Regions from separate parts of the Bifidobacterium sp. LH_230 genome, predicted to be linked through region 1. Evidence: riboswitches for the same ligand, from Rfam matches in the RefSeq annotation. Region 1 holds a riboswitch; each other region holds the start of a gene.
What was found. A riboswitch is a leader RNA that binds a small molecule or an ion and turns the genes downstream of it on or off. The one in region 1 is predicted to bind thiamine pyrophosphate.
Positions count from the first base shown of each region.

Region 1 (10,098 bases):
CCGCGGCCGCGGCCTCCTGGATGCCGAGATCGGTCGGGCCGCAGATGTTGATGAGCGCACCGTGGGCGCCCTCGATGCTCTCCTCGAGCAGCGGGGAGCTGATGGCGATTTCGGCGGCCTGCGTCGCGCGGTCCTCGCCGCGGGCGGAGCCGATGCCGAACAGCGCGGTGCCGGCGCCGCGCAGGATGGTGTTGACGTCGGCGAAATCGACGCGGATGTATGCGTTCGACGCGATCAGATCGGTGATGCCCTGCACGCCGGCCAGCAACGCGCTGTCGGCGGTCTTGAAGGCGTCCACGATGCTGACGTTGCGGTCGGCCAGCGCGAGCAGACGGTCGTTCGGGATGACGATGAGCGCGTCGACTTCCTTGCGCAGGTTCTCGATGCCGAGGTTCGCGGACGCGGAACGGCGCGGGCCTTCGAACGAGAACGGGCGGGTGACGACGGCGATGGTGAGTGCGCCCTGCTGGTGTGCGGCCTTCGCGACGATCGGGCTGGCGCCGGTGCCGGTGCCGCCGCCCTCGCCGCAGGTCACGAACACCATGTCGGCGCCCTTGAGCGACTCCTCGATGTCGGACTGGTGGTCCTGCGCGGCCTTCGCACCCTTCTCCGGGTCGGCGCCCGCGCCGAGGCCACGGCTGGTGTTATCGGTAAGGGAAATCTTCACATCGGCGTCCGAGCGCAGCAAATCCTTCGCGTCGGTATTGACCGCCACGAATTCGACGTTCTGCAGACCTTCGGCGATCATGCGGTTGACTGCATTGCCACCCGCACCACCGACGCCGACGACCTTGATGTTGATCTTGTCGCTAAGCTGCTCGTTCTGGGCGATTTCGCTCACCATTGTCTCCTGTCACTCACACGGTTACGCATAACTGTATCGCAGAACCCCTGATAAATAAGGCACTTTTCTCATCGTGTATCGGCGTTTCGCGCACAGAATACACCATTCTTTCGCAATCCCACACGATACTCGCCGGGGACGTCACCGCAAGGCCGCCGCGAACGTCAGTAGCTCGCGTCCATCGGATCGTCTCCGAACAGCGTCTCGCGCTGTTCGTGGGTCGTCTCGCGCGACTCGAGCCAGCCATACGGCAGATGCACCTTCTTGGCGAACCGCACACGGCCGCGCGGCTTGTCCTTGACCCGCTCGGGGAAGGTCATCGCCGGGTCGAGACGGCCGATCTCGCGGCGCACGTCGTCCAGGCTCTCGCATTCCATGAACGCCTTGCGCGTGGAGCCGCCGACCGGGAAACCCTTGAGATACCACGCGATGTGCTTGCGCAGGTCGTGCACGGCCATGCGCTCGTCGCCGTCGTAGAACTCGGTCAGAAGTTCGGCGTGACGTTCGATAACGTTGCAGACCTCGCCGAGCGTCGGGTTGACGCGGGTGCCGTCGCCCGCGAACGCATGCTTGATGTCGGCGAACAGCCACGGACGGCCCTGGCAGCCGCGCCCGATCGCGACGCCCGCGCAGCCGGTCTCGCGCACCATCTCGAGCGCATCGTCGGCGCCCCAGATGTCGCCGTTGCCGAACACCGGGATGTCGAGCGCCTCGACCAGCTCGCCGATACGGCTCCAATCGGAGTGTCCGCCGTAGTATTCGGCGGTGGTGCGCGCGTGCAGCGTCACGGCAGCGCAGCCCTCCTCCTGCGCGATATGCCCGGCCTCCATGAACGTCTCGTGCTCGTGGTCGATGCCGACGCGGATCTTCGCGGTGACGGGGATGTCCGCCTCGCCGCACACGCGCACGACGCGCTGGATGATCTCGCGGAACAGGTCGGTCTTCCACGGCAGGGCCGAACCGCCGCCGCGACGGGTCACCTTGGGCACCGGACAGCCGAAATTGAGGTCGACATGGTCGGCCATGTGCTCGTCGACGACGATGCGCGCGGCCTGTTCGACGATGGCCGGGTTGACGCCGTACAGCTGCAATGAGCGGATCTTCTCGCTCGGCGCGAACCGGCACAGGCGCAGCGCCTTCGGATTGCGGGCGACCAGAGCGCGGGCGGTGATCATTTCGGCCACGTACAGGCCGTCGGGACCGTATTCCTCGCAGATGACGCGGAACGGCCAGTTGGTGACCCCGGCCATCGGCGAGAGCACGACCGGCGTCGGCACGGTGATCGGGCCGAGCCTGACCGGCGCGATCGTCACCGGTTCGGCCGGCGCGGACGGTTCGGCCGCCGGCTGCGACGATCCATCAGTCGTCGCCGCCGCGGCCATGTCGCCGCGCGGGTCGAGTCGCTCGCGATCATGCGCGGCGATCACGGTTTCGGCATCCTTGACGTTCGTCACGATATGTTGTTCCTGTCCTCTTGGCCCTCATCAGGGTCGTTAGCGGCCATAAGACCACTGTCACCATTCTTTTGCTCCCCCTCGTCAGGGGGAGCTGTCAGCGCAGCTGACTGAGGGGGCGCACACCCCGTTCGCGTCTGACAGCCTGACATAACCGGCTGTCATCCACGGCATGACTGAGGGGGCCATCCACGGCAGACGACCCCCTCAGTCAGCTGTTCACGTACCTGCGGTATCCGCGCGGATCAGTACAGGCCGCCGGCCTCGTTGATCTTCACGGAGTCCGGCCAAGCCTCGCCGCCCATCGCGACCGGCTTTTGCGGCACGTGCGTGCGCTTCTCGCCGATGCGGGCGTCGACGTACTCGGCGACCTTGTCCAGGGCGATGCGCTCCTGGTTCATGGTGTCGCGGTCGCGAATCGTCACGGCCTGGTCATCGAGCGTGTCGAAGTCGACGGTGATGCACAGCGGGGTGCCGATCTCGTCCTCGCGACGGTAGCGGCGGCCGATCGCACCAGCCTCGTCGTAGTCGATCATCCACTCGTGCTGGCGCAGGTCGGACGCGAGGTTCTGCGCGACGGTCTGCAGCTCGGGCTTCTTGCTCAGCGGCAGCACGGCGGCCTTGATCGGGGCCAGACGCGGGTCGAGGCGCAGGACGGTGCGCTTGTCCACGCCGCCTTTGGTGTTCGGGGCCTCGTCCACGTCGTACGCGTCCACAAGGAAGCACATGAGCGAACGGGTCAGGCCGGCGGCCGGCTCGATGACGTACGGCACGTACTTCTCGCCGGTGGCCTGGTTGAAGTAGCTCAGATCCTCGCCGGAGTGCTTGGCGTGCGCGGACAGGTCGAAGTCAGTGCGGTTCGCGATGCCTTCGAGCTCGCCCCAGTCGGAGCCCTGGAAGCCGAACTTGTATTCGATGTCGACGGTGCGCTTCGAGTAGTGGGCGAGCTTGTCCTTCGGATGCTCGTAGTGGCGCAGGTTCTCCGGCTTGACGCCGAGGTCGAGGTACCACTGGGTGCGCGCGTCGATCCAATACTGGTGCCAGTCCTCGTCGGTGCCCGGCTCGACGAAGAACTCCATCTCCATCTGCTCGAACTCGCGGGTGCGGAAGATGAAGTTGCCCGGCGTGATCTCGTTACGGAAGGACTTGCCCATGTTGGCGATGCCGAACGGCGGCTTGGAACGAGACGAGGTCATGACGTTCTTGAAGTCCACGAAGATGCCCTGCGCGGTCTCCGGGCGCAGGTAGTGCAGGCTGTTCTCGTCCTCGACCGGGCCGAGGTGCGTGCGCAGCATCATGTTGAAGTCGCGCGGTTCGGTCCACTTGCCGCGGGTGCCGCAGTCGGGGCACACGATGTCGGCCATGCCGTTCTCCGGCAGCTTGTCGCCGTGCTTCTCGGCGTAGGACTCCTGCAGCTTGTCGGCGCGGTTGCGCTTGTGGCAGTTGAGGCACTCGACCAGCGGGTCGTTGAACACGGCCACGTGGCCGGAGGCGACCCACACCGGGGTCGGCAGGATGATGGACGTATCCACGCCCACCACGTCGCCACGGGTGACGACCATCGAACGCCACCATTCGCGCTTGATGTTGTCCTTCAGCGCGACGCCGAGCGGACCGTAATCCCACGCGGAGCGGGTGCCGCCGTAGATTTCTCCGGCGGGGAACACGAACCCGCGACGCTTCGCGAGGGACACGACTTCATCGAGTTTGGATACAGCCACAATGCACCTTCTGGTTTGAACGGTTTGGGGACTAGTTAGCGTTCCCGAGTCTATAGGCACAGCGTGACAGTGATATAAGGTGCGCCTTAATACCACAGGCGGGCAAGAAACGCCAGAGGAAGGACACGAAAGAACGGGGATATGTCCACGTTGGGGCATAGCGTCGGGAACGTAATGCAGGGGAACCCGGCCGGTATGGCGGGTTGAGAGAGGCGCGAGCCTGACCCTTAGAACCTGTTGGTTAAGACCATCGTAGGGAGCAGCGATATGAGCGATGATTCGCATACCGACACGCAGTCGCATTGTTGCGGTTGCGTCGATCAGTCAGGCACTGATCAGTCCGTCACCGACCGAACTGCCACCGAGCCGACCGATCTGGCCGATCTGCGCGAGCGTATCGCACAGGCCGTGCGTGACGTCAGGGAACACACGCCGTTGGCACAGTCGTTCGCCAATTTCGTGACGATCAATCTCGTCGCGAACGCACAGCTCGCGGCCGGTGGTACCGCGGCGATGAGCTTCCTGCCGGACGACGTGATCGACACCGCGTCGATTTCGGGCGCGGACTACATCAACGTCGGCACGCTGCTGCCGTTCTACAAGGACGCGCTGCCGCAGATCGCCCGCGCGTTCCGCAAATCCGGCCATCCGTGGGTGCTCGACCCGGTCGCGGCCGGCATCGGCAAGACGCGCACGGAGATCCTTCGCTCGTTCCGCGCCGCTCCCCCGACGATCGTGCGCGGCAACGCGTCCGAGATCATCGCACTGGCGACCATGTGGGGACTGGCCTCCCCCGACGAGACGAGCCGGCCGGCCGGCGTGGAGTCGGTGGATGAGGTCGACGCGGCGGTCGAACCGGCGAAGACGCTGGCGGCATTCCTTGCGAAGAGTGCGCCGAACGGTACGGCGGCGGTGGCCGTATCCGGCAAGGTCGATCTCGTGACCGACGGCGAGCGGGTCTACCGTCTGCCGGGCGGCAGCGCGCTGATGGCGAAGATCACCGGCGCCGGCTGCTCGCTGGGCGGCGTGACCGCGACGTATCTGGCGGTCGCCGAACCGCTGACGGCCGCGCTGGCCGCCTCGCTGCTGTTCAACCGCGCCGGCGAGATCGCCGAGGCGCAGTCGGACGGGCCGGGCACGTTCCAGCCGCACTTCCTCGACGCGCTGTGGAACCTCACGCCCGAGCAGGTGGCGGGGTCTGAGATCGTGACGGGATAACGGTTTTCCGGCAGTCAGAAGCAACCTAAGGCCACCCCGTCTACGCTCCCTCAGTCAGCTTCGCTGACAGCTCCCTCAGCCGAGGGAGCCGAGGCTCCGCCAGCATCACATCGGTACATATAAGACTTTCCTATTAATCAACCCAAAAGGAAACCACATGAACAACTATCCATTCGCATCGATGCGCGACTCGTTCGACCTGTCCGCGTATTTCGTCGTCGGCCCGCAGGACACGCACGACCGACCGGTCACCGACGTGATCGAGGAGGCGCTGCGCGGCGGCGCGACGTTCATCCAGCTGCGCGCCAAGGACGCGGACGCCAAGGAGATCACCTCGCTCGCGCAGGACATCGCGCAGATCATCGAGGACAACGACAAGTCCGATTCGGTCGCATTCGTGATCGACGACCGCGTGGATGTCGTGTGGCAGTGCCGCAACAAGGGCCTCAAGGTCGACGGCGTGCACATCGGCCAGACCGACATGGAGCCGCGCGAAGCCCGCGCGATGCTCGGCGACGACGCGATCGTCGGTCTGTCCGCCGAGACCGAAAGCCTCGTCAAGATCATCAACGAGCTGCCCGACGGCTGCATCGACTACATCGGCGCCGGCCCGCTGCACGTCTCCACGACCAAGCCCGAGGCTTCGGTCGGCGGCAACGACGGTTCCGGTCGCACGCTCGACGCGGACCAGATCAACACGATCTGCTCGGCCTGCGACTTCCCGGTCGTGGTCGGCGGCGGCGTGACCGCGGCCGACATGGACATGCTCGCGCACACCAAGGCCGCCGGCTGGTTTGCCGTCTCCGCGATCGCCGGTGCGGATGATCCGCAGGCCGCGACCCGCGCGATGGTCGAGGGATGGAAGGCCGTGCGCGGCGACGCGAAGCACGGCTACGCCAAGCGTGTGATCGCCAAGGCCGAACCGGCCGAGGGCGCGGCCGCCGAGTCCGCCGAGCCGAAGTTCACCAACGCGAAGGAAGCGAAGGAAGCGCAGAAGCTCGCCAAGCAGCAGCGCGTCGACATCGCCGCCCGCGGTTCCAAGCAGCGCGACAAGGCGCACATCCGCAAAACCAAGCCGGTGCATTTCGAGAACCAGTTCGGCTCCTACGACCTCGAGGTGCCGTACACCGAGATCAAGCTGTCCGACACGCCCGGCGTCGGCCCGAACCCGCCGTTCCACGATTACAACACTGAAGGCCCCAAGTGCGATCCGAAGGAAGGCCTGAAGCCCCTACGCCTCGACTGGATTCTCGACCGCGGCGACGTGGAGGAGTACGAGGGTCGCCGCCGCAACCTCGCGGACGACGGCAAGCGCGCCATCAAGCGCGGCAAGGCCACCAAGGAATGGCGCGGCCGCAAGCACAACCCGCTCAAGGCCAAGGACCACCCGATCACGCAGATGTGGTACGCCCGCCACGGCATCATCACCCCGGAGATGAAGTACGTGGCCGAGCGCGAGAACTGCGACGTCGAGCTGGTGCGTTCCGAGCTTGCCGCGGGCCGCGCGGTCATGCCGTGCAACATCAACCACCCGGAGGCGGAGCCGATGATCATCGGTTCCGCGTTCCTCACCAAGCTCAACGCGAACATGGGCAACTCGGCCGTCACCTCGTCCATCGACGAGGAGGTCGAGAAGCTGACGTGGGCCACCAAGTGGGGCGCGGACACCGTCATGGACCTGTCCACCGGCAATGACATCCACACCACGCGCGAGTGGATTCTGCGCAACTCCCCCGTCCCGATCGGCACCGTGCCGATGTACCAGGCGCTGGAGAAGGTCGAGGACGACGCGTCGAAGCTGAGCTGGGAGCTGTTCCGCGACACCGTGATCGAACAGTGCGAGCAGGGCGTCGACTACATGACCATCCACGCAGGCGTGCTGCTGCGCTTCGTGCCGCTGACCGCGAACCGCGTGACCGGCATCGTCTCGCGCGGCGGTTCGATCATGGCCGAATGGTGCCTGCAGCATCATCAGGAAAGCTTCCTGTACACGCACTTCGACGAACTGTGCGACATCTTCGCCAAGTACGACGTCGCGTTCTCGCTGGGCGACGGCCTGCGTCCGGGCTGCCTCGCGGACGCGAACGATCCGGCGCAGCTGGCCGAGCTGATGACGCTGGGCGAGCTGACCAAGCGCGCGTGGGCCAAGGACGTGCAGGTCATGATCGAGGGCCCGGGCCACATCCCGTTCGACACGGTGCGCATGAACATCGAGATGGAGAAGGCGATCTGCAACGGTGCGCCGTTCTACACGCTCGGACCCCTGACGACCGATACCGCTCCGGGCTACGACCACATCACGTCCGCGATCGGCGGCGTGGAGATCGCCCGCTACGGCACGGCCATGCTGTGCTACGTGACGCCGAAGGAGCATCTGGGCCTGCCGAACAAGGATGATGTCAAGCAGGGCGTGATCGCGTACAAGATCGCCTGCCACGCGGCCGACATCGCCAAGCACCACCCGCACGCGCAGGACCGCGACCTCGCGATCTCGAAGGCCCGCTTCGAGTTCCGCTGGCTCGACCAGTTCAACCTGAGCTACGATCCGGACACCGCGATCGCGTTCCACGACGACACGCTGCCGGCCGAGCCGGCGAAGATGGCGCACTTCTGCTCGATGTGCGGCCCGAAGTTCTGCTCGATGGCCATCTCGCAGAACATCCGCAAGCAGTTCGGCAACGCCGCTCAGCAGGAGCAGATCGTCAACGAGTCGGCCGAGGAGATCGCCAAGGGCATGGCCGCGATGAGCGAGAAGTTCAAGGAGCAGGGCGGCAAGCTCTACACCACCGCGGAGTGAGATCCGTCCTGACCGCTTCCTCTGCCCCGTGCCTGGGGTCTTATGGTGGAATAACTCCTCACACATGGATACCTCTGCTCCCCCTGAAGGGGGAGCTGTCAGCGAAGCTGACTGAGGGGGTGACAATGCCACCGCAATCATCCGGTGGAGCGACGCCCCGCACCACACTAATGAAAGGAACCTGCATGCCCACCACGCTTCCCGCCGTGCTTGCGATCTCCGGGTCGGATTCGTCCGGCGGGGCGGGCATGCAGGCCGATCTCAAAACCATGCTCGCCAACGGCGTGTTCGGCATGTCCGCGATCACGGCGCTCACCGCGCAGAACACGATGGGCGTCACCGCGGTCGAAAACGTGCCGGCGAGCATGGTCGCCGCGCAGATCGACGCGGTGTTCGAGGACATCCCGCCGGCGGCCATCAAAATCGGCATGGTCTCGTCGGCCGAGATCATCGAAACGATCGCCGACCGTCTCGCCGCGCATCACGCGCGCAACGTCGTGCTCGACCCGGTCATGGTCGCCACGTCCGGCGCGAAACTCATCGACGATGACGCGATCGCGGCCCTCACCGAACGGCTGTTTCCGCTGGCGACGCTGATCACGCCGAACATCCCCGAAACCGAGGAGCTGGTCGGATTGATCCAGCATCAGTCCGCCGCGCTCGACGCGGCGCAATGGTCCTCCCCCGCCGTCTCGCCGCTCGCACAGGCCGATGACACGCATGCGGCGATGGAACAGGCCGGCCGCACCGTGGCCGCCCGATACGGCTGTGCGGTGCTCGTCAAGGGCGGTCACGGCGTGACCGATGCGAACGATCTGCTGGTCGGGCCGGACGGCACCGCGACATGGTTCCCGGGAACGCGCGTCGACAATCCGAACACGCACGGCACCGGGTGCACGCTGTCGTCGGCCATCGCCGCGAACCTCGCCAAAGGCGAGCCGCTGCCCGACGCGATCCGGCACGCGAAGGAATATCTGACCGGCGCGCTCAACGCGCAGCTCGATCTCGGCCACGGTTCCGGCCCGATGGACCATGCATGGGCGAGCCGTTAAACAAGAAGCCCAGTGGGCTTCTTGTAGGCGAGCCCTGAGCAAGGCGAAAGCCGAGCGAAGGTAAAAAATCTGCCGCGCCAACGGCGCGTCCACAATTGCAGGACCGAGCCGTTAAGCAAGAAGCCCAGTGGGCTTCTTGTAGGCGAGCCCTGAGCAAGGCGAAAGCCAAGCGAAGGCAACAACCAGCCGCGCCAACGGCGCGTCCATAATCGCAGGACCGAGCCGTTAAACGCGTGCAGTTCTTGTCACTTCGACCGAGCGCAGCGAGCGGAGAAATCTTCCGAAGCTAGTTCTTCCAAAGATTTCTCCGCTCGCTGCGCTCGGTCGAAATGACCCTTGCATATAAGGAGCAATCATCATGCCCATTGACCGCAATGCCGTCAAGCAGGAGGTCCCCATCGACCCGAAGACCGGCAAGCCGTACCTCAACACGGTCGCCGCGATCCAGGTGTCCGTCTCCGGCGCCGGCTCCGAAGTCTCGCCATACGTGGCGCAGGCCATTCAGGTGATCCGCGAATCCGGCCTTCCGCAGGAGACGAACGCCCTGTTCACCGACGTCGAAGGCGATCTTGACGAGGTGCTGCACGTCGCCGGCGAGGCCGCCAAGAAGCTCGCCGAGCAAGGGTATCGTACGAGCCTCGTACTGCACATGGACATCCGCCCCGGATTCTCCGGGCAGCTGACGGAAAAGCCCAAGATCGTCGACGAGATTTTAAGCAAGTAGTCCGATAGCCGGTTCCCGGGATTTGCCGTAATCATCCCGGGAACCGCGAAACGCACAATATCAAACAATCGCACATTCATCTTCCGCGATATCCCGGGACTGTCATCGGCCAAACCGCACACGGCTGGTTCCCGGGATTGTTCGCCGCACATCCCGGGAACCGGCGTCCACTATGTGACCGTTGCCGGGCATCCGGCGCACACAAACCTAATCTATCGTCAAGGACAACGCTCGCCTACACAATAGGCGGGCGTTCCGGGTTCAAGGCCGGCTTTCAGGCACACCGCG
Region 1 covers NZ_JBKEWJ010000001.1:95,385-105,482, reverse strand. The annotation lists gene ftsZ (cell division protein FtsZ) at 1-841, opposite strand, end outside; gene dusB (tRNA dihydrouridine synthase DusB) at 1,009-2,226, opposite strand; gene AC1A0G_RS00380 (glycine--tRNA ligase) at 2,544-4,019, opposite strand; TPP riboswitch at 4,188-4,295, shown strand; gene thiM (hydroxyethylthiazole kinase) at 4,287-5,237, shown strand; gene thiC (phosphomethylpyrimidine synthase ThiC) at 5,395-8,034, shown strand; gene thiD (bifunctional hydroxymethylpyrimidine kinase/phosphomethylpyrimidine kinase) at 8,220-9,086, shown strand; gene AC1A0G_RS00360 (thiamine-binding protein) at 9,445-9,810, shown strand.

Region 2 (10,098 bases), on a different contig from region 1:
AACAGGCGGATGTACATCATGAACGCCACGATCACGCCGAATTCGATCTGCCCGTCCATCGCGAGCGCCGCGCCGACGACGCACACGACCACGTATCCGAAGTTGCCGACGAACTGCATGAGCGGCATCATCAGGCCGGACAGGAACTGCGACTTCCAGCCGGAATCGTACAGGTCGGCGTTGTACTGCTCGAAACGGCGAATCGAGTCGGCCTCGCCGTTGTACGCCTTGACAATCAGATGGCCGGCGTACATCTCCTCGACGTGGCCGTTGACGTCGCCGAGCGCGACCTGCTGGCGCACGAAGTACTGCTGCGAGGCTTTCATGATCGCGCCCATGAGCACGAGTCCGAGCAGGCTCGAGCCGATCGCGCACAGGGCCATGATCCAGTTGTTCCAGAACATCATGACGAGCGCGCCGACGAACAGCGTGACCGACGTGATGAGCGAGCCGAGCGACTGGCCGAGGGTCTGGCCGATCGCGTCGACGTCGTTGGTGATGCGGCTGAGCACGTCGCCGTAGCTGACTTTGTCGAAGTAGCTGAGCGGAAGTTTGTTGATTTTGACGCTGATCGATTCGCGCAGCTGCTGGGCGGTGCGCTGCGTGACGTTCGCCATCAGCCAGCTTTGCAGGTAGCTGAGGATCGCGTAGCCGACGTACAGTGCGACGAGCAGCCAGCCGATGCGGCTGACGGCGGCGAAGTCGATCGATCCGACGACCGGTTTGCCGTGGACGAGTGCGGGCAGACCTTTGGTGATTTCGTTGGTCATGTCCTTGAGTTTGTCCGGTCCGATGATCTGGAAGATCGTGCCGGCCGCGCCGAGGATGAGCGCGATGATGATGACGGGGATGTATCGGCGGCAGTAGTGGACGAGTTTGCCCATGACTTTGCCGAAATCCTGCGGTTTTTCTGCGGGTCCGTTGCCCGCCGGGCCGTGCGGCCCGCGTCCCATTGGACGATTCGTTGGTCCTGGCATGATATAAGTCCTTTCAAAAAGCATCCTCGCCTCCCTCTGATGAGGGAGGTGGCGCGCGAAGCGTGACGGAGGGAGAGATAGGCGCCATACGCACAACCTTCTGACGTTCCCCCAGTCAGCTTTGCTGACAGCGTCCTGCAACTGCGGATGGCCTGCGGCCACGCTCTGCTGGCTCGCTGTCGCTCGCACCTCGTCTACAAACGCCGCCGGCGTTTGCTTCACGACTCGGCCCTCAGCCGAGGGGGGCGAGATAGTGGATCACGCGGTCAATTCCGTCTTGCTGAGCTGGGATTCGGCGATCTGGCGGTAGATGTCGCAGGTCTCGAGCAGCTCGCGATGCGTGCCCTGGCCGACGACCTTGCCGTCGTCGAGCACGACGATGCGGTCGGCGTTCATGATCGTGCCGATGCGCTGCGCGACGATCAACTTGGTCGCGTCCTTGGCGTGCTCCGCGAGCGCGTCGCGTACCTCACGGTCGGTTTTGAAGTCGAGCGCACTGAACGAGTCGTCGAAGATCAGGATTTCCGGATCACGGTAGACGGCTCGCGCGATCGACAGTCTCTGCTTCTGGCCGCCAGACACGTTCGAGCCGCCCTGCGCGATGGCCGCGTCGAATCCGCCGTCCATGCGGCTGACGAACTCGGTTGCCTGTGCGACGTCGGCCGCTTCCTGCACACGTTCGCTGCGGCCGTTGTCCGACGTGCCATCGTTCGCAGTCATGCCGGCCGTACCGTCGCCGACCGCACGTCCGCCAGCCACACTGGACATCTCAGCGTGCACATCGTCGCCGTAGCTGATGTTGCTGGCGACCGTCCCCTTGAACAGCACCGACTTCTGCGGCACGTAGCCGATCTTGTCGCGCAGCGCCGTCAGGTCGTAGTCGCGCACATCCACGCCGTCGACGAGCACCTGCCCGGCGGAGACGTCGTAGAAGCGCGGCACCAGATTGATCAGCGACGTCTTGCCGGAACCGGTCGAGCCGATGAACGCGACGGTCTGGCCACGCTCGGCCGTGAACGAAACGTGTTCGAGGATCGGCTCACGCGAGTCGGGATACGTGAAGCTCACGTCGCGGAATTCGACGGTGCCGGTCTGGTCGCCGCCGATGCGCGCCACGTCGGGCGCCTTGTCGCCGCCGTTCTTGACGAGCGGTTCGGTGTCGATCACTTCGAGCACGCGCTGCGCGGACACGTCGGCGCGCGGCCAGAGCACGAACACCATGCTCATCATGAGGAAGCTCATGATGACCTGCACCGAGTAGCTGGAGAAGACGACCATGTTCGAGAACACGGTGAGTTTGTCGGTCAGCGCGGCCGCGTCGATCAGGTATGCGCCGATCCAGTAGACGGCGAGCATGAGACCGTTCATCACGGTGTTCATGAGCGGCATCATCACGGCCATCGCGCGGTTCGTGAACAGCTGGGTGTCGGTGAGATCCTTGTTGGCCTTGGTGAATTTGGCTTCCTGGTAGTCCTCGGCGTTGTAGGCGCGCACGACGCGCAGACCGGTGAGGTTTTCACGTGAAACAAGGTTGATGTTGTCGGTGAGCTGCTGCATCGCCTTGAACTTCGGCATGACGAGCGCCATGAGGATCACGATCGCGACGAGCAGGATCACCGTGGCGATGGCCGTGGCGAGCGTCCACTCGAAGCCGTCGCCGGCGATCTTCATGATGGCCCAGACGGCCATGATCGGCGACTTGACAATGAGCTGCAAGCCCATCGTGATGAACATCTGAATCTGCGTGATGTCGTTGGTCGAGCGGGTGATAAGGCTTGCAGTCGAGAAGCGGTCCATCTCGGCCGGACCGAACGATTCGACCTTCGCGAACTCGAGCGAGCGCAAACGTTGGCCGAAACTTGCAGCGACTCGGGCCGCGATGAAGCCGGTCACGATCGCGCATGCGACCGAGCCAAGCGAGACGAGCAGCATCTTGCCGCCGGCGACCCAGATGTCGCGCATCTCGCTGCCCGGCGTCTCGACGAGCGTGGTGATGTCGGACATGTAGTCGGGCAGTTCGAGGTCGAACCAGATCTGACCGACGATGGCGACCAGCGCGATGAGCATCTGGCCTATCTCCGCTTTGGAGAGGTATTTCATGATGCGAAGCATCGATTCCTCCTATGCGTTGTTGGTTCCTGAAGATACATATCGGTTAATTAGTTTCCAGTATTAAATTACTTACAGTGTAAGATATTACACGCAATCCTGCGTGTTTCCTGAAAATCAGGCACTTGCGTCAATCCGGGCAGGCGAAACGCACCTGCATTCCGGCCGAGCGCACCACCCACTGGTCATTTCGACCGAGCGCAGCGAGTGGAGAAATCTTTACAGACCCACCCCCGAGATTTCTCGACTCGGCTTCGCCTCGCTCGAAATGACAACGCCGAGGCAAACGACGAATCCTTACTCCTGATGTTCGAACGCCTTGCGCACTTCCTCCGCGGTCGGACGCGGCTGGCCAGGCTTGCAGATCGACATGTACGTCACGAACTCGCGCGTCAGATCGACAAACTCGCGCGTACGCCGTTCCCCCATCTGGGAGAAAATCCAGCAGACCGCATCGCGCATCTCCTCCATGTCCTTCCGCCCGCGCTCGCGCCCGGCATCAGTCAGGTTCACGAGCACTACGCGGCGATCATCGGTATCGGTTTCGCGCGTGATCAATCCTTTTTTCTCCATTGCGGACAGCAATGTCGAAATGCGGCCGGACGTCGCGTTGAGCTCAACGGCCAGCTGCGACGGCGTCATCGTGCCATGATGTGCGAGCTGCCGAATCGCGAACACCTCCCCTTGCGTGCCGCGCGTCAATTCGCGCTGCATGTCCGAACGATGGCACCATGCGGTGCGCCACAGCTCATCGACCGCTTCCTGCTCGAATCCCATTAGCCACACCTTTCCACATGGATATGCACATATGCACTCGCACTGAGCACAACATTGCATATATTATCTCTCACTATAAACAATTACACACTGTAATATATTCGGCGACCATCAACGCCACCGTCGGCGTCGTCGCCCATTCCAATCGCGCGCGGCGCACTCCAGAGCGCATAAGCTGCACACCATACGCGACACGCCAACAACCACCCGAACGCCATAACGCATAAAACATGCAAGACCATGATTTCCAGCTATTTTCGCGCTACAACACGCCGTCAAATAGTGATCCACGTCACAAAAATGAAGGGTTATCGTTCACATTATGACCATCTGAATGTATCGTGGAATCACCGACACAGAAGACGGCGAAGAAGAAAGCCACTGGGGGGCCCGAGGAAGGGGAATATACGATGGAACGCAACGTTTGCAGCATTGTCGGCTGCAGTCACGAGGCAGTAGATTCAGGCATGTGCGCGGCGCACTTTACCGCAGCGCTGGTGCACGGCGTCATCCAATACGCCGGCAATCGCCCGCGTCCGGCCTGCCACTGATTTTTCGGAATATTTGACGGCCGCCGTTGTAATCACGCGCACTCATTGACGCGCGGCTACAACGCGGCCGTTCTCTTTTCCAGGCGTCCGCAATCACGCGCCGTTCACCGACACGCACCGATACGGACGCCTTTTGTTATGCCGGTAAAACCGCCAGCTCATCCGGTGTCAGTCGCAGATCGATCGCAGCGAACGAATCGTTGATCTCACGCGGATTGCGGGCGCTCGGAATCGTGAACAGCCGATCATACCGGGTCAGCTCCCACGCCAGCACCACCCGCTGGTACGAAACGCCACGCGCCGCCGCAACCGCGCGGAACGGGTCGTATGCGTGCCGGTCGAACGGGTCGAGGAATCCACCGAGCGGCGACCAGCACACGAAATCGAGTCCCAGCTCGGCACAATGCTCCATCGTATGTTCCGGGTCGGGGTGCGACGGCGAAAACTGGTTCTGCACGGCGATCAGCCTGTCGCCCAGCATCGCACGGGCCGTGTCGATCTGCGCGTTGTCCACGCGGGAGATGCCGGCGTATCGGATCACGCCTTCGTCAAGCAGCGTTTTGAGCGCGCCGATCTGGTCCTCGTACGGCACCGCCGGATCGGGGCCGTGCGAATACAACAGGTCGAGCGCGTCCACGCCGAGGTGACGCGCGGACTCCTTCGCGTCGCGGATCATCGTTTCGGGCCGCGAATCGGCCATCCAACCATACCGGCTGCCGGCCGCCTGCAATCGCTGGCGATCATCCTGCGCCTCAGGCTCCCCTTCCGCCATGCTCGCATCGATCGTGCGGCGGTAGCCGGTTTTCGTCGCCACCAGCACCTCGCCGCGCGGACCGTCCCAGCCGGCGAGCGCGTCGCGCACCAGCATCTCGCCGTACCCGAAGTCGCCGGGAATGCCGGTTCCGTCCGATCCCGGAGCAGTCGGCAGATAGTACGACCACGCAGTGTCGAGGTAACGCACGCCGGCGTCGAGCGCGGCGTGGATCGTGCCGATCGCCATCTCACGGTCCGGCCGTCCTTCGATCGTGAGCGCCATCGTGCCCATGCCGAGCCGAGGGATGCGGCGCCCCGCGAAATCGACCGTGTTCGCAAAATCAGTGTCATGGTGCAACGTCGTCATACTGCCCATCATCATGCGAGGCCCTGACGCGGACAGGTCGCTCCCGAGTCTGGTCCGGCTGAAACACTGCGGTCGCCTACGGCACGCCCCTGTCAGACCATCGGGAACAGACCATCTCCGGACAGCGAGGCAAAACGCCGCCGCACTCTCCCATTCAAGGGCGGGGCAGTACCTCTTTTTCGCATATCTCCGCGATCTTTCTCCAAACCTTGAGGCAGATCTCGGCCATCGCAACGGTCGTTCTCCAAACCTTGAGGCGTCATCCCTTCCAAACAACAGGCCCCCACACCCCCGTTCTTATCGATATCGCCCTGGCATCCGACAGAAGCTGCCTCAGAGTTTGCGAGAAGACCTCTGCAACAGCGAGAATCTGCCTCAAGGTTTGCGAAATCCCGGCAATGCAACACAACACCCATGTCACACCCCGGGGCTTATGATGGTCGTGCAACCGAACGGGAGCCCGGCTGGGCTGAGAGGAAGTCGCGAACTTCGACCGTCAACTTGATGCGGGTCATGCCGCCGTAAGGAAACGGGTTGTTTCGCCGTCGCAATCGATGCGCGGCGGTTCGCGATCATCCATTTCAGCCTGTGTGGGGTTTCGTATCCGTCCATCGTCTGCGCGCGCGGACTCGTCACCGTCGCGCCTCGTCGTTGTGCGGGTCGTTTGCGCCACAACTCAAGAATAATTCAAGAACAATCAGTGATACTTACGACAAGGGTCATGAAGGGGCGCACCACCTCACAGGGTACGGCTGCTTCAGCGACCCTTTTTTCGAATCCGGCGCGGCCGGGGAAGGGGAACCGATGATCGTCAACGGTCAGGAGGAGCAGCTCGACGAGCCGATCAGCGTCGCCGAGTTCATCGAGCGCAAGGGATTCAAACCGGCCCGCGTGGCCGTTGAACTCAACGGCGAGATCGTGCCGCGGGCGAAACGCGCGGAAACGATGCTCAAGGGCACCGACACCTTGGAGATCGTCACGTTCGTCCAAGGCGGCTGACGGTCCGAACCGGCCGATATCGCGGCCCGCGCCGCGGCATATCGCGTCATCTCACGAGACGACGCCGAGTCGAGAATCTTCCTGGAACTTCGTCGAGCTTAATGCACGCACTCTTACTCTCGGCTCCCTCGGCCAGGCAGGACCGTAATAGCAAACGCCGGAGGCGTCTGTAGGCGAGGAACGAGCGACAGCGAGCCAACAACACGGCCAGCCGAAAACTATCCATAATTGCAGAACGCTGCCGGCAGAACCAACTGAGGGGAGCGTCAAACCCATCACATTACGTCCGACAAAGCACTAGTAACTCATCGGTCTTAACACGATCGTCCTTCTTCCCCTGCTCCCCCTGAAGGGGGAGCTGTCAGCGAAGCTGACTGAGGGGGTGACACACTCGCCAAGCCCGGAAGCACTACTCAGCCAATACACCAATCGTCCATCACTACGAAGGAGTAATCATGACCACCGCATCATCCACCGAACCGACCCTCGACGAACTCGTCGGCACCGCCACGAACACCGCGCTGCTGCCCGAGCCGGACGCGCACGCCTACGACGCGATCGCCACGGGCGACGCCGATCCGCTCATCCTTGGCGGGCACAAGTTCACGAGCCGATTCATCCTCGGTTCGGGCCGTTACGATCTGAACCTCATCAAGGCCACGATCGAGAACGCCGGCACGCAGATCGTCACGATGGCGTTGCGCCGCTGCCGCACCACCGAAAACAATCTGCTCGACTACATTCCGAAGGGCATCACGATGCTGCCGAACACGTCGGGCGCGCGCAATGCGGAAGAGGCGGTGCGCATCGCGCGGCTCGCCCGCGAGGTGTGCCATACCGATTTCGTGAAGGTCGAGATCGAGCATGAGACGAAGTACCTGCTGCCGGACAACGCGGAGACGATTCGCGCGACCGAAATGCTTGCGAAGGAGGGTTTCGTGGTGATGCCGTACATGTTCCCGGACCCGATCGCGGCGCGGCAGCTCGAGGATGCGGGTGCGGCGTGCGTGATGCCGCTCGGCTCGCTGATCGGCTCGAACAAGGGGCTGCGCATGCGCGACTTCATCGAGGTGATCATCGCGAACGCGCACGTGCCGGTCATCATCGACGCGGGCATCGGCCGGCCGAGCCAGGCCGCCGAGGCGATGGAGATGGGCGCGGACGCGGTGATGGCGTACACGGCGATCGCCTCCGCGGGCAACATCCCGGTGATGGCGCGCGCGTTCAAGCACGCGATCGAAGCCGGTCGCGAGGCGTACCTTGCCGGCCTTGGCACCGTGACCGAAGGCCACGCCGTCCCGTCCAGCCCGACCAACGCCGCCGACTACCTCTCCCCCAGCGCTTCGACGGCGGCATAAGCAGTGTGGCGGCGCAGAAAACGCCACCACACAAACAGAGCACGAACAAAGCAAGGGCGAGTTAGCCCCCGGCCCGCATGGAACACTCATATCGGTTCCGCAATGGGGCATTTCTTGCAGTTGTAGGGTCCTGTCCCGAGACTCGGCGCATTCGGCACTCGCCAGATCCCATAACAATGGCGGAATTCCAACACAAGGAATTCCGCCATACTGGCCGGGCAGCCGACCGTGGCCCTACAACTGCGAGATACCCCTCACACATCAACCGGGCACCGAGCCGAAAAACCTTCAACCATCCCAAAACAGGCCGGCGCTTCCCTGCCCCTGCCAGGAACCTCCCAGATCCACCCGAACAGGTTCCGCCAGCGGACAGGGATCACACGCTACCGCCCCAACGCATCCTTGAGGTCGCGCGACTGGAACCGCTCGTGCAGCAGACAATACCCGCCGAACACGGCCAGCCACACGAGGCCCGCAATCGCGGAACCGCGCGTATCGTCCGCCAGGAACAGCGTCGCGTACACGAACACGAAGAACGCGATCGCGAGCGTGTTCGTGAACTTCCACGCCGGCATCACGAACCCGTCCGGGATGAAGTCGGCCGAACGGCGATAGCGGCGGTGCGCGATCATCGTGAGCACGTAGATGAAGATAATGACCGCAGAGGACGCGGACGCGAACAGCACGAACGCGCCGGAGACGCCCGGAATCGCGTTGATGACCGGCGAGAGCAGGATCAGCGCCGCGGACACGAGAATCGCGCGCGCCGGCACCTGGCGGTTCGACACCTTGCCGATCTTCTGGAACGTCGGCGACTCGGATTCGATCGCGAGCTGGTACAGGTGGCGTCCGGCCGAGTACAGCAGCGAGTTCAACGCGGAGGACGCGGCGGTGATCACCACGAAGAACACGAGCGCGGCCGCCCACTTGAGGCCCGCGTACTGGAACACCATGATGAACGGCGAGGCGAACGAACCGTCCGCGTTCGGCTTGAACGTGGTCCACGGCACGATCGCCATGATCGCGAGCAGCGCGCCCACATAGAAGATGAGCACTCGCACGATGATCTCGTTGACGGCCTTCGGCAACACCTTGCGCGGGTTCTGCGTCTCGGAGACGGTGACGCCCACGAATTCGATCATCTCGTACGCGTAGAACACCATCTGGAAGCTCATGAGGAAGGCGAGCCAGCCGTTCGGCGCGATCGAGAAGTTGTTCGTGATGTTGTCAAGACCTGCGTGGCCACCGGGCGAAACGGAGTCCTGTCCGGTGATCTGCACGGCGTCGTAATGGTAGCCGATCACGACCATGACCACGGCGGTGGCGATCATCGCGCAGATCAGCGTGATCTTGATCATCGAGAACCAGAACTCCGCCTCGCCGAACGCCTTGACGGCGATCAGGTTGATCGTGACGAGCGCGGCGAGAAAGCACAGTTCGATCAGCCATTTCCAATGGATCAGGTTGATGCCGAACGTGTCGAAGAACGTGATGAAATAGGTGGAGACGGCCGTGATCTCACTCATGCCGATGAGCACGAGCACGATCCAGTACGACCAGCCGGCGAACTTGCCCCAGCCGTTGCCGAGGTAGCGCCTAATGAAGTTAATGAACGTGTGCTGGCTGGGGTCGCGGTACATGAGTTCGCCGATAGCCCGCATGAGCAGGAACATGATGACGCCGACCGCGATGTATACGAAGATGATGCTCGGTCCGGTCAGTGCGATGGACTTGCCGGAGCCGAGGAACAGACCGGTGCCGATCGTGCCGCCGATGGCGATGAACTGGACGTGGCGGTTGTTCAGACCGCGCGCCATCTGATTGTCTTTGTCGAGATTCTCGACCGATGTGAGGGTGCCGTTGCCGTCGGATGATGAACCGTTCGGCTGGTCGCTCTGGGAGTTGCTCATGTTCTACCTGCTCTTTCAATAACAGGTTCAAACTGTAGCATTGCGCATGTTACGAAAACAGGGTTAGTTCAACGATCCAACGTGACAATATCGTGCGCATTTCCCCCAAAAGTTCAATTCGTTGAACTTTCGGGTAGTGAACTGTTATGTCGACCGGAGGCGAAGCCGAAGCGGAGACATCTTTCAGGCCAACGGCGAAGGAACAGATTTCTCCGCTCGCTGCGCTCGGTCGAAATGACATGCACCTATGTTTGGTCAACTGGCATGTCCGGTCTCCCTGCGAGAGAAGAGGACAAC
Region 2 covers NZ_JBKEWJ010000019.1:28,180-38,277, forward strand. The annotation lists gene AC1A0G_RS09310 (ABC transporter ATP-binding protein) at 1-953, opposite strand, end outside; partial or broken gene AC1A0G_RS09315 (ABC transporter ATP-binding protein) at 1,236-2,066, opposite strand; partial or broken gene AC1A0G_RS09320 (ABC transporter permease) at 2,274-3,089, opposite strand; gene AC1A0G_RS09325 (MarR family winged helix-turn-helix transcriptional regulator) at 3,384-3,863, opposite strand; gene AC1A0G_RS09330 (aldo/keto reductase) at 4,551-5,534, opposite strand; TPP riboswitch at 5,977-6,080, shown strand; gene thiS (sulfur carrier protein ThiS) at 6,339-6,533, shown strand; gene AC1A0G_RS09340 (thiazole synthase) at 6,989-7,891, shown strand; gene AC1A0G_RS09345 (amino acid permease) at 8,275-9,801, opposite strand.
Region 2: another riboswitch for thiamine pyrophosphate. It lies ahead of thiS (sulfur carrier protein ThiS); the one in region 1 lies ahead of thiM (hydroxyethylthiazole kinase).

Region 3 (10,098 bases), on a different contig from region 1:
GTTGAGGCCGCGGAAAGCCGCCTCGACACGGTGCCGAGCTCGCCGGCCGAGGTGCCGACCAAGTCGCTCGACGAGATCAGCGGCGTCGAGGAGGTCGCGGTGCCGACCGCCGAGCCGGAGGTCGCGGCGAAGATCGAGGCCAAGATCGATCCCGATCGCCAGTAGCTCGTTCATCAGTAGATAGCGGTTGCCCGGATGCGTCGTGCTGAGATATCTATCTCGGCGCAACGCATCCGGGCAATTGTGATTGACCGCCGAATATAGTTGCGCTGAGATGGTGCCAGCGCAACTATATTCGGAAATTTTGGCCGGTTTCCTGAAATTGTTGCGTTGACGAACGCTCAGTGCAACTTTTTTCGGCGATCAACCCGGATTTCCGAGAATAGTTGCGCTGGGGTAGTATCAGTGCGACTATTCTCGGATCGCCAGCGGGAACATCGGCGAGATCAGTGACGAATCGTCACGTTCATGCGCACGGGGGTCTCCTGCACGTAGGTGTGCTTGACCGTGCAGCCCTTGTCGATGTGGCGGGTGACGCGCTCCTTGAGCTTCTCGGCGTCCTCGTCGGTCAGGTTAGCGTCGGTCGCGTCCACGACCACCTGCTCGTCGAAGCTGGTGTACGCGTCGCCTTCCGGATCGTACTGGCCGTCGACCACGATCCTGGCGCCCTTGCCCTCGCCGAGCGTATGCTCGACCGCGAACTGGCTCGACAGCGCGGCGCAGCCGGCCAGCGCGATCTTCATCAGGTCGCCCGGCGTGAACACGCCCTTGCCCTTGCCGAACTTGATATGCGCGCCGTCGTCGCTGAACGCGTCCCACGAACCGTCCTTGTTACGCTCGACCCACAGTCGCTTGCCCATAGTGTCCTCCTTGGAGTCCATCTGTCCGCGCGTCGCGCCGATCGCGTCGCGTCGTCACCATCCAATCTAGCCCACCCGAGCCGTTGGATGTCCGCCGCGCGCATAATATGGCGGCTGTCGGTTGCCGCTCAGCGTGACGAAACCGCGAGCATCCATCCTTTCCTATCCCGAATATCACGCAAACAGTACTCCCGGCGTGATGTTTTGGATAGTATCGCCCGGTTCTAGCAATTTTGTCACGCGAGCGGTGTTCTTGGCGTGATGTTTTGGATAGTTGTGGGTTGGTCCTATCCCGAACATCACGCGAATGGTGTTTCTGTCGTGATGTTCTGGATAGTATCGGCCATGTACTGGCGGTTTTATCACGCAGAGCGGGGCGGCCGCGGTCATCGTCTGGCCGTGACAGGCAGTCTATCGTTGGTCGCCGCAATGATAGTGATGGACGGAGTACGCAGCGATGACAGGCCGGCCGAAACCACTGGCCGTACGCTCGCGATGCCGGCGGGCATGTATGCTGGAACGCATGGCTTTGACACCTGAACAGCTTGCTGACATCCGCACCCGCATCCCGGCCCGACCGGCCACTGACATCCCCATGCCGTACGAGGATCTGGTGCGTAAGATCCTGACCGAAGGCACGCTCAAGTCGGACCGCACCGGCACCGGCACGATCTCCCTGTTCGGCCAGCAGATCCGCTTCGACCTGTCCGGCGGCGACTTCCCGCTGCTGACCACCAAAACCGTGTTCTTCAAGGGACTCGCCTACGAACTGCTGTGGTTCCTCAAAGGCTCAAGCAACGTGCGCTGGCTGCAGGAACACAACGTGCACATCTGGGACGAGTGGGCCGACGAGAACGGCGATCTCGGCCCGGTCTACGGCGTGCAGTGGCGCAGCTGGCCCGCGCCCACGCCCGAGGACCCGAATCGCACCATTGATCAGATCTCGAACGTGCTCGACTTGATCAAGCACCATCCCGACTCGCGCCGCATGATCGTCACCGCATGGAACCCTGCCGAAGTCGACCAGATGGCCCTGCCGCCGTGCCACGCGCTGTTCCAGTTCTACGTGGCCGACGGTCGCCTGAGCTGCCAGCTGTACCAGCGGTCGTGCGACATGTTCCTCGGCGTGCCGTTCAACATCGCCTCGTACTCGCTGCTCACGTTGATGATGGCGCAGCAGGCCGGACTCGAGCCGGGCGAATTCGTGTGGACCGGCGGCGACTGCCACGTCTACGACAACCACATCGATCAGGTCCTCGAACAGCTGTCGCGCGAGCCGTATCCGTACCCGCAGATCAAGATTCGCAAGGCAGATTCGCTGTTCGACTACGATTACGGCGACTTCGAGATCGTCGGATACCAGCATCATCCGACGATCAAGGCGCCGGTGGCGGTGTGACCACGGCGGCTGGGCTGACCGATATCGTACGGTCGCGTCGCCGCCGCGTCGCGGTGTGACCGTACACTTGTCCCCAGTCCTAACCCAAGGAGTGAGTGAAATGGAGCATGACAGTAGCCGCAGTGGCTATCACGAACCCGAGCCCGGAATCGCCGGGCTTGAGAGCGGGGAGGATTGGGGTGACGATTTCCCCAAGACCTTCTCGGTGAACCTGATCTGGGCCGAGGCGCACGACAAGGAAGGTCATGACGGCGCCATCGGTTTCCAAGGCGGCATGCCGTGGCATTTGGCCGAGGATATGAAGCATTTCAAGGAGCTGACCGTCTCGCATCCGGTGATCATGGGCCGCAAGACCTGGGAGTCGCTGGACCCGAAGTACCGTCCGCTGCCGAACCGCGACAATATCGTCGTCTCGCACGACCCGCAGTACCGTGCGCTCGGCGCGACCGTGGCCGAAAGCCTGGACGACGCGATGGACTTTGCGCGTCAGGAGGCGATTCCCGACGACGGCATGGACCGCAGCGAGATCTGGGTGATCGGCGGGGCGCAGCTGTTCCGCGAGGCGCTGCCTTTGGCTTCGAAGGCGTACGTGACGCTGCTCAAGGCCAAGGTCGACGCGGATACCTACGCGCCGGACGTGCGCGATCTGGTCGATCTGGGCCTGTGGCGCGTCGCCGACGAAAGCCATTGGATGAAGCCGGCCAAGTGCGAGGACGGCATCGAGGCGTATCGTTTCGTCACGTACGAGAAGACGCGCTGATTATCGCCGACCACACCTGGTTGTAATCGGCTGTATCTGACCGTAGTCGGTCGGTACCGTTCGCCGCTGATCGTCATCGATCATCGTCGATCATGTACCGACCGATACCGACCGTGACCGACGGTTCGTGACCGTATCCGATCGCGGTCTTACTTATTCCAGACCGAAATTGCGCGCACCGCGCCGACCGAAAGCAGTATCGATGACCACCAACCACCCGTACACCGTGATGACCGTCTGCACCGGCAACATCTGCCGGTCGCCGATGGCCGAGATCATCCTGCGCGCCGAATTCGAGTCGCGCGGACTCGCCGACCGCGTGCGCGTCATGTCCAGCGGCGTGTCCGACGAGGAATACGGCAACCCGATCGACCGCCGCGCCGTGCGTGTGCTGCGCGCCGACGGATACGAGATCCCCGCGCACCACTTCGCGCACCGTATCACGCGCGAGGAGATCAACGAAAGCGACCTGTTCCTGCCGATGACCGCGTCGCACATGCGCGCGCTGCTGCGCCAGCTGCCGGCCGAAAAGCGCCCGGAAGTGCACATGTACCGCAGCTTCGACCCGAACCTGCCCAAGCTGGCGACCGGACGCGAGGACGAGATCGATTTGGTCGACCCGTGGTACGGCGGCCCGCACGAGTTCCAGGTCGCGATCGACCAGATCAAGGAAGTCGCGCCGTACATCGTCGACTGGGTCGAGGCGCGACTGGAGGCGTAGCGCGGGCCATCACCGGTCATTGCAGTCGAACGCAACTTGTCGCCTGTCATTCGACCGAGTGCGACCGGCTACCTGTCATTTCGACCGAACGAAGCGAGCGGAGCAATCCCATCCAACGGATTCCCGCTCGCTTTGTGATATTCGCGACACCGATCTCGCAACATCGCCCGCAGCAAAGTCTTGACATTTGTAGCCGCATCCCCGTATCGTGTGAACGTGTCAAGCACGGGGGCTCGCGTGGCGAGCTGAGAGGGGCGCACTGGCCCCGACCGTCGAACGTGATCCGGGCAATACCGGCGAACGAAGTCCTTGATCGTATCTGGACTGCGCGCGCCGGTCCGCCGACCGACTGCCGCGTTCGCTCCGCCGAGTTCCTCGCTTGAAGACAACGACAAGAAAGCGAGAGAGATTATGTCTACCGATTCCAAGACCCCGGCCGCGCGTCCGTCGCTGCGCTGGAGCGTCGCCGACATCACCGTCGCCGCCGTCATCGCCGTCGCATCCGGCGTGATCTTCTGGGGCGCGGGCATCGTCACGCAGCCGCTCGAGGCCGTGTTCACGTTCCTGCCCGGCTCCGACGCGCTGCTGTGGGGCCTGTACTACTTCGCCGGCCCGCTGGCCGCCATCATCGTGCGTAAGCCGGGCGCCGCGCTGTTCGCCGAAGTGATCGCCGCGCTCGTCGAAGCGCTGCTCGGCAGCCACTGGGGTGGTCTCGGCACCCTCATCCCGGGCCTTGTGCAGGGCCTGGCCGCCGAGCTCATCTTCATGATCTTCGCGTACAAGGCGTGGAACCTCGCCGTCACCGTGCTCGCGGGCGCTGCCGCCGGTTTCGCCGGCATGGCCGTTTCGTGGGTCATGTACTACCTGGGCTACGACGCGTTCTTCATCGTCACCGCGTTCGTGTGCAGCACGATCTCCGGCGTGATCTTCGCCGGCGTGATCGCCTGGTTCCTGTATCAGGCGCTCGCCAAGACCGGTGCGCTCGACCGCGTGGCCGGTGGCCGCGACGCCGCCGCGCTCGTGTGAGCTGGCTGGCCGGCTGCGACTGCTGTGCGGCTGGCTGATCGACCGATACATCGAACGGTGACCTGTGATCGATATCGCGGGTCACCGTTTTTTACTGCCTGATTGACGCATGCTGGTCGGACGGGATGCGGGGCGTAATCCGGGACGGGATGCGGGCGTAATCCGGATCGGGATTGTCGGGCGTTTGCCGATCAAGAGGCGCCGAATATTCGCGTGATGTTTTTGATAGCAGAGGCCGGATGCTAGCTGAAATATCACGCGAATGGATCATCTGGCGTGATGTTTGGGATAGTAACGGTGGGGTGGTAGCGGGAATATCACGCGTATAGATCATCTGGCGTGATGTTTTTGCTAGTAGTTGGGAGGTAATAGCAGAAATATCACGCAAGAAGGCTATCTGGTGGGATGCCTGAGGCGTTATGCGCTGCGGTCAGCCGTGATTCGGTAGGGTTGATGCTGAGTTCTGCGGATTGATGTGGAATGTTGTCGACGACCGGAAACGGATGGAGGATGCCATGCGTCATGCTGCTGTATCGATAGGCGCGTTTGCGTCGCTGTTGTCCGATGCGCACTGCCATGCGGATGATGAACGGTTCGTCGCCGTGCAGCGCAGGTACGGCGTGAGTTCGGTGATCAGCTGCGCGAACGGTGACCAGTGGCGGCATACGTTGGCGTGGATCGGTGATGGGTTGGCCGGCAACGAAACGGCTGACGGCACGCGGGTGGGATCGACAGTCGGTCCGCGTGACGGCGATGCACCGTCCGTCCGTGCCAGTTTCGGCATCCATCCGTGGGATGCGGACCGGTATCGCATCGCGGACGCGCTGCCGTATCTCGAACAGACCGCGATCATCGGTGAGATCGGACTCGACGGCGAGTGGACCGACGTGCCGTTGACCGATCAGCTGTCCGTGTTCGAAACACAGCTCGACTACGCGAGCCGCCATCGCAAGCCGGTCGTGCTGCACACCAAGTCGCACGAACGCGAGGTGCTCAATCTGATCCGGCGGTATCCGAACCGGTACATGGTCCACTGGTATGCGTGCGATCGTTGGCAGGACGACTATCTCGACCTGGGCTGCTACATGTCGATCGGACCGGACGTGACGACCGACGAGTCGGTGCGCTCGCTGGCGCGGCGGATTCCCGACGATCGGCTGCTCATGGAAAGCGACGGACTCGAATCGCTGACGTGGGCGCTGGGGCGCGAGTATGGCGTCGATGATTACGTTGGCGCACTGGTTGACTTGCTGCGAACGTTGGCGGGGATTCGACTTGGTGACGGTGAGCGGTTCGTCGGCTATCGCGATGACGGGTCGATCCGTGATGGCCGGGCCGATGACGGACTGACTGACGATGATCCGTTGCCCGACGATCGGTTCGCGCGGAATCGGTTGGCGGGTGACTGGTCTGCATGCGACTGGTCTGTGGATGATCGGCTTGCGAGGGCGATGATCGATCTCGCGGCGCTGACCCGGCGCAATCTGGAGTCGTTCTGTGCCCCTATTCCAAGCCGGCCGCTATAAATAATCCCATGACTATCGAAGAATCAACCGCCGATCAGACGCCGTCCGACTCCGTCTCGACCGCGGATGCGTCCGATGCACAGGAACGTTCCCCGTTGTACGGTCGCAAGGTGCTCTCGTTCGTGCGTCGTTCCGCGCGGCTGGATGACCGTCTGCAGCGCGCATGGGATACGTTTGCGGACACGTACCTGCTTGACGTCAACGCGCGCGAAGGATCGCTGGATGTGCGCGACGGGCTGCGGGTCGACGCTGATTTCGTGCGCGAGACGTGGGGCAACGATCATCCGCTGATCGTGGAGATCGGCAGCGGTCAGGGCGAGAACGTGGTCGCCGCTGCGGCCGCGCGGCCGGACATGAACTTTCTGGCGCTGGAGGTGTACGATCCCGGCGTGGCGCACACGTTGCTGCTGGCCGGCAAGCAGCATCTAGCGAACCTTCGCATCGCGCAGGTGAACGCGCCTGAGCTGTTCAAGGCGTGCGAGCCGGGCGTGCTGGCCGAGGTGTGGACGTTCTTCCCCGATCCGTGGCCGAAGATGAAGCATCACAAGCGGCGCATCGTGCAGCCGGAACTGGCCGGCGACGTGCGGCGCGCGTTGGCGGACGGGGGAGTGTGGCGCATCGCCACCGACATCGAGGACTACGCGCTGCACGTGCACGAGGTGATGGATGTCGCGGAGGGTTTTGCGAACGTTGGCTCGCTGACCGTCAGCCTGCCGACCGAACATGTGGGCAAGGGCAACGCCGACACGGCGGCCGATCTGCCGCACGCCGATTTCCGCGAATCCGAGCGGTTCGACGGCCGTGTACTCACCAACTTCGAGAAGAAGGGGCTAGCCGCGGGCCGTGTGATTCACGATTTCACGTACCGGGCCGTGTGAGTCGGTGGAAGCGGGGCGCGCGGATCGGAACCCGGGTTGCCGGCGGATCATGCATATAGGCCCGATCCGCCGGTGGCACGCGTTGGCCCCCGGTATTTCGCCGTTTTACGCGCTTGATAGCGTCGTGCCGTCAAGTGCGACACGCCGATTTGCGCAACTCCATAGTCTCGCGTATTATCAATCGAGTTGTTCGCCCCCATCGTCTAACGGTTAGGACACCAGACTTTCAATCTGACAACGAGAGTTCGACTCTCTCTGGGGGTACTCACCGGCTCCGGGTTCCACGAGGTATCGTGGCCCGGAGCCTTTTGTTTCCAACGGTTTCAGGCCGCCAGCCTGGCCTTCAGCTGCTCGCACAGGAAACCCGGCGGTGGCCACTGCCACCAAAGATGCACCTCCGTCACTGTTCATTCCGCGCATCATCTGCTCGTACATCGACGCATCCAGCAGGGAGAGCGGGGGGACGTTGAAGAATTCCGCCACTGCGGCGATGTCCTGGATGGTCCAGGAAGTCTTGCCGGTCATCTTCGCGGACACGGCGCCCCTCTTCAGCCCCAGTGCCGCGCAAAGTGACTGCTGGGTCATCCCGCGGCCGGTCAGCTGCATGTTGACGTTCCAGATGAATACCCTCTGCAGGTAGTCGCCGAGTCCATTGGATTCGGTCGACGGTTCGATTTTTGCCATATCAAGTCCTTTCAGATTGGAGTTGTCCAATATCGATGGACATAATCCTACAACAATGATTTGCCGCTGTGCAAGTTTCTTGCTATATTGTCTATTGTGAATGGACTGACGGCAAAAATAATGGATTCTCCGATGCGTCGCTATATGACGGCGGCGGGTCTGAGCTGCCGAGACCTCGCGAGGGAGATGGGTACGTCCAAATCCTCGGTCGCGGGAAAGGTCAACGGCTCGATACCGTGGCAGCAGTCCGACCTGATCTGGCTGGCCATTCACCGAAACCTGTCCCCTGGGTATGTGCTCGGCATCGACGCCTATCTTACGGATGGCGGGTGGAAACCCGAAACGAGAATCCCCGGACCGGCTGGAACCCGGCGCGGGGATTGAACGGCAACAACCATGGAGCCGCGGGCGCGCATATCCGCCAAGATCAGACGCCCGTCGTTCCGATTCCCCGAAGGAGGGTCATCGCCATGACCGATTCTACCAATACCGCCGGCATTCGCCCGGCATCCGTCTTCGAGCCTAATCGCCAGCGCGACGCCGCGCGGCGGACGACGCGGGCCGGCGGCAAAGTCGATCTGCGCATCGCGAAGGCGCATGTGCTGTCCATGCTCGCCCACCCGTCCCGGGGCTCGCGCCGCTGAGGCGCGCGTCCGCGGACCGTTTCCCCGATACCGGCCGAACCATGTGGTGGCTGGTCGTTGCCGCCGTGTGCGTGTCCGGCGGCGTTCTCTCGTATGCGTTGTGCCGCGCCGCCCGTCTGGGCGACGACATCGGCGCGAGGCTGCGCGAACGCCGCGAAGCGGCCCCGGAGCATGACGGCGGGAAGGTCGAACGATGAGCAGCAGAGCCGAGAACTGGGCATGGGAGCGCGACGACGTCAAGGGCATCACCAAGTTCGTGCTGGTGTACCTGGCCCGCCGCGCCTACTACGACGATGGCGCCGCCGCGTGGCCGAGCGTGGAGACCATCGCGTTCAACTGCGGGTGCTGTGAGCGCACCGTGATCCGTTCGTTGCAGGAATTGGAGCGTAAGGGCTACATCAGGCCCGGCGACCAGGAGATGTCGGCGCGCAACCCGCGCACGCGCAAGCCGATCGCCAAGGGACACCGCTCGCGCGTGTGGGACGTCGTCATGGACGGCGACCACGCCGCCGAGAACATCGAGGAGAAGCCCAGGAATCTGGACGCACTGGCGGAAGGCGACGGCAAATCGAATCCAGACAAGGACAATTTGTCACCCGACGGATTGTCACCCGAACCGAAGGTCGTGGAGCCGAGGACAAATTGTCCCGGAATCTTGGACAGAAAGTCACCCAATAGACAAGTGATAAACAATTCTCCCCTCATCCCCTTCGGGGATGCTCCCCTCAACGCTGAACAAGCCTCCACGAAGACCGAACCCGTTCCGGCGACCGATTGGGGCAAGGCCCTGCCTCCCAGGGGCTGCAGGAACCCGCTATGGGTGCCCGAACCCGGCAAGCTGCCCGAGCCGGTCACGGAACGCGCAGGCCAGGAGGTGCGCGTGCTCGACGGCATCCGCCGGCGCATGCTCGCCGTGGACCAGAGGTTCGATGTTCCGGCGACCATGGCCGACCGCAAGGCCGTCCACTCGTTGCTGATCGATCGCCCGTACGGCGAGATCGTCGCGACGATGGACTGGGCGTACCGCAACCGCTACTGGCTTCCCCGGCTCACCAGCGGCGCCAGGTTCGCCGCGAACTACGTGCAGCTGCGACTGGAAATGCTCACCCATCCCGATCCGACGGGCAAGCGGGCGCCGGACGCTCCGCTGCCGGTCGTCAAGGATCCCAACCGGGCGATACCGGTCAGCTCGTCGTCCGCGAGCCGTGTGCCGATCTACGGGGCGGCGCTGCTGCGCACCTCGCTGTGCCAGGAACACATCGAAGGCGTCATCTCTCAGGAGGCGTGCCCAGTGTGCGCGTACGACAAACGCAACCACGCCACCCACGACGTCGCCGGACGGCGCAAGGCGAAGACCGGCGCGTCGGCGGAGGCGGTGGTGCGGCCATGAGCGGGGATGGGCAGCGTCTTGAGGCGTGGAAGAAGGCCGGCGAATGCCGCGACTTCCCGCAACCATGGTCCGACTACCTGTGGTCGCTGGAGTTCGAGCACCGTCCCGGCGACGCGAAGGCGTTCCACTCGGTCGCCAAGGCCGTGTGCGAACGATGCCCGGTACGCGCCGAATGCCTGGCCTACGCGGCCAGCGGAGGACTCGAATGGG
Region 3 covers NZ_JBKEWJ010000026.1:15,838-25,935, reverse strand. The annotation lists gene AC1A0G_RS10775 (universal stress protein) at 1-165, shown strand, start outside; gene AC1A0G_RS10770 (OsmC family protein) at 447-860, opposite strand; gene AC1A0G_RS10765 (thymidylate synthase) at 1,456-2,259, shown strand; gene AC1A0G_RS10760 (dihydrofolate reductase) at 2,360-3,019, shown strand; gene AC1A0G_RS10755 (low molecular weight protein-tyrosine-phosphatase) at 3,222-3,740, shown strand; TPP riboswitch at 3,958-4,062, shown strand; gene AC1A0G_RS10750 (ECF transporter S component) at 4,152-4,766, shown strand; gene AC1A0G_RS10745 (TatD family hydrolase) at 5,282-6,292, shown strand; gene trmB (tRNA (guanosine(46)-N7)-methyltransferase TrmB) at 6,301-7,170, shown strand; tRNA gene AC1A0G_RS10735 (tRNA-Glu) at 7,363-7,434, shown strand; partial or broken gene AC1A0G_RS10730 (helix-turn-helix domain-containing protein) at 7,594-7,854, opposite strand; gene AC1A0G_RS10725 (hypothetical protein) at 8,325-8,498, shown strand; gene AC1A0G_RS10720 (hypothetical protein) at 8,540-8,695, shown strand; gene AC1A0G_RS10715 (helix-turn-helix domain-containing protein) at 8,692-9,888, shown strand; gene AC1A0G_RS10710 (WhiB family transcriptional regulator) at 9,885-10,098, shown strand, end outside.
Region 3: another riboswitch for thiamine pyrophosphate. It lies ahead of AC1A0G_RS10750 (ECF transporter S component); the one in region 1 lies ahead of thiM (hydroxyethylthiazole kinase).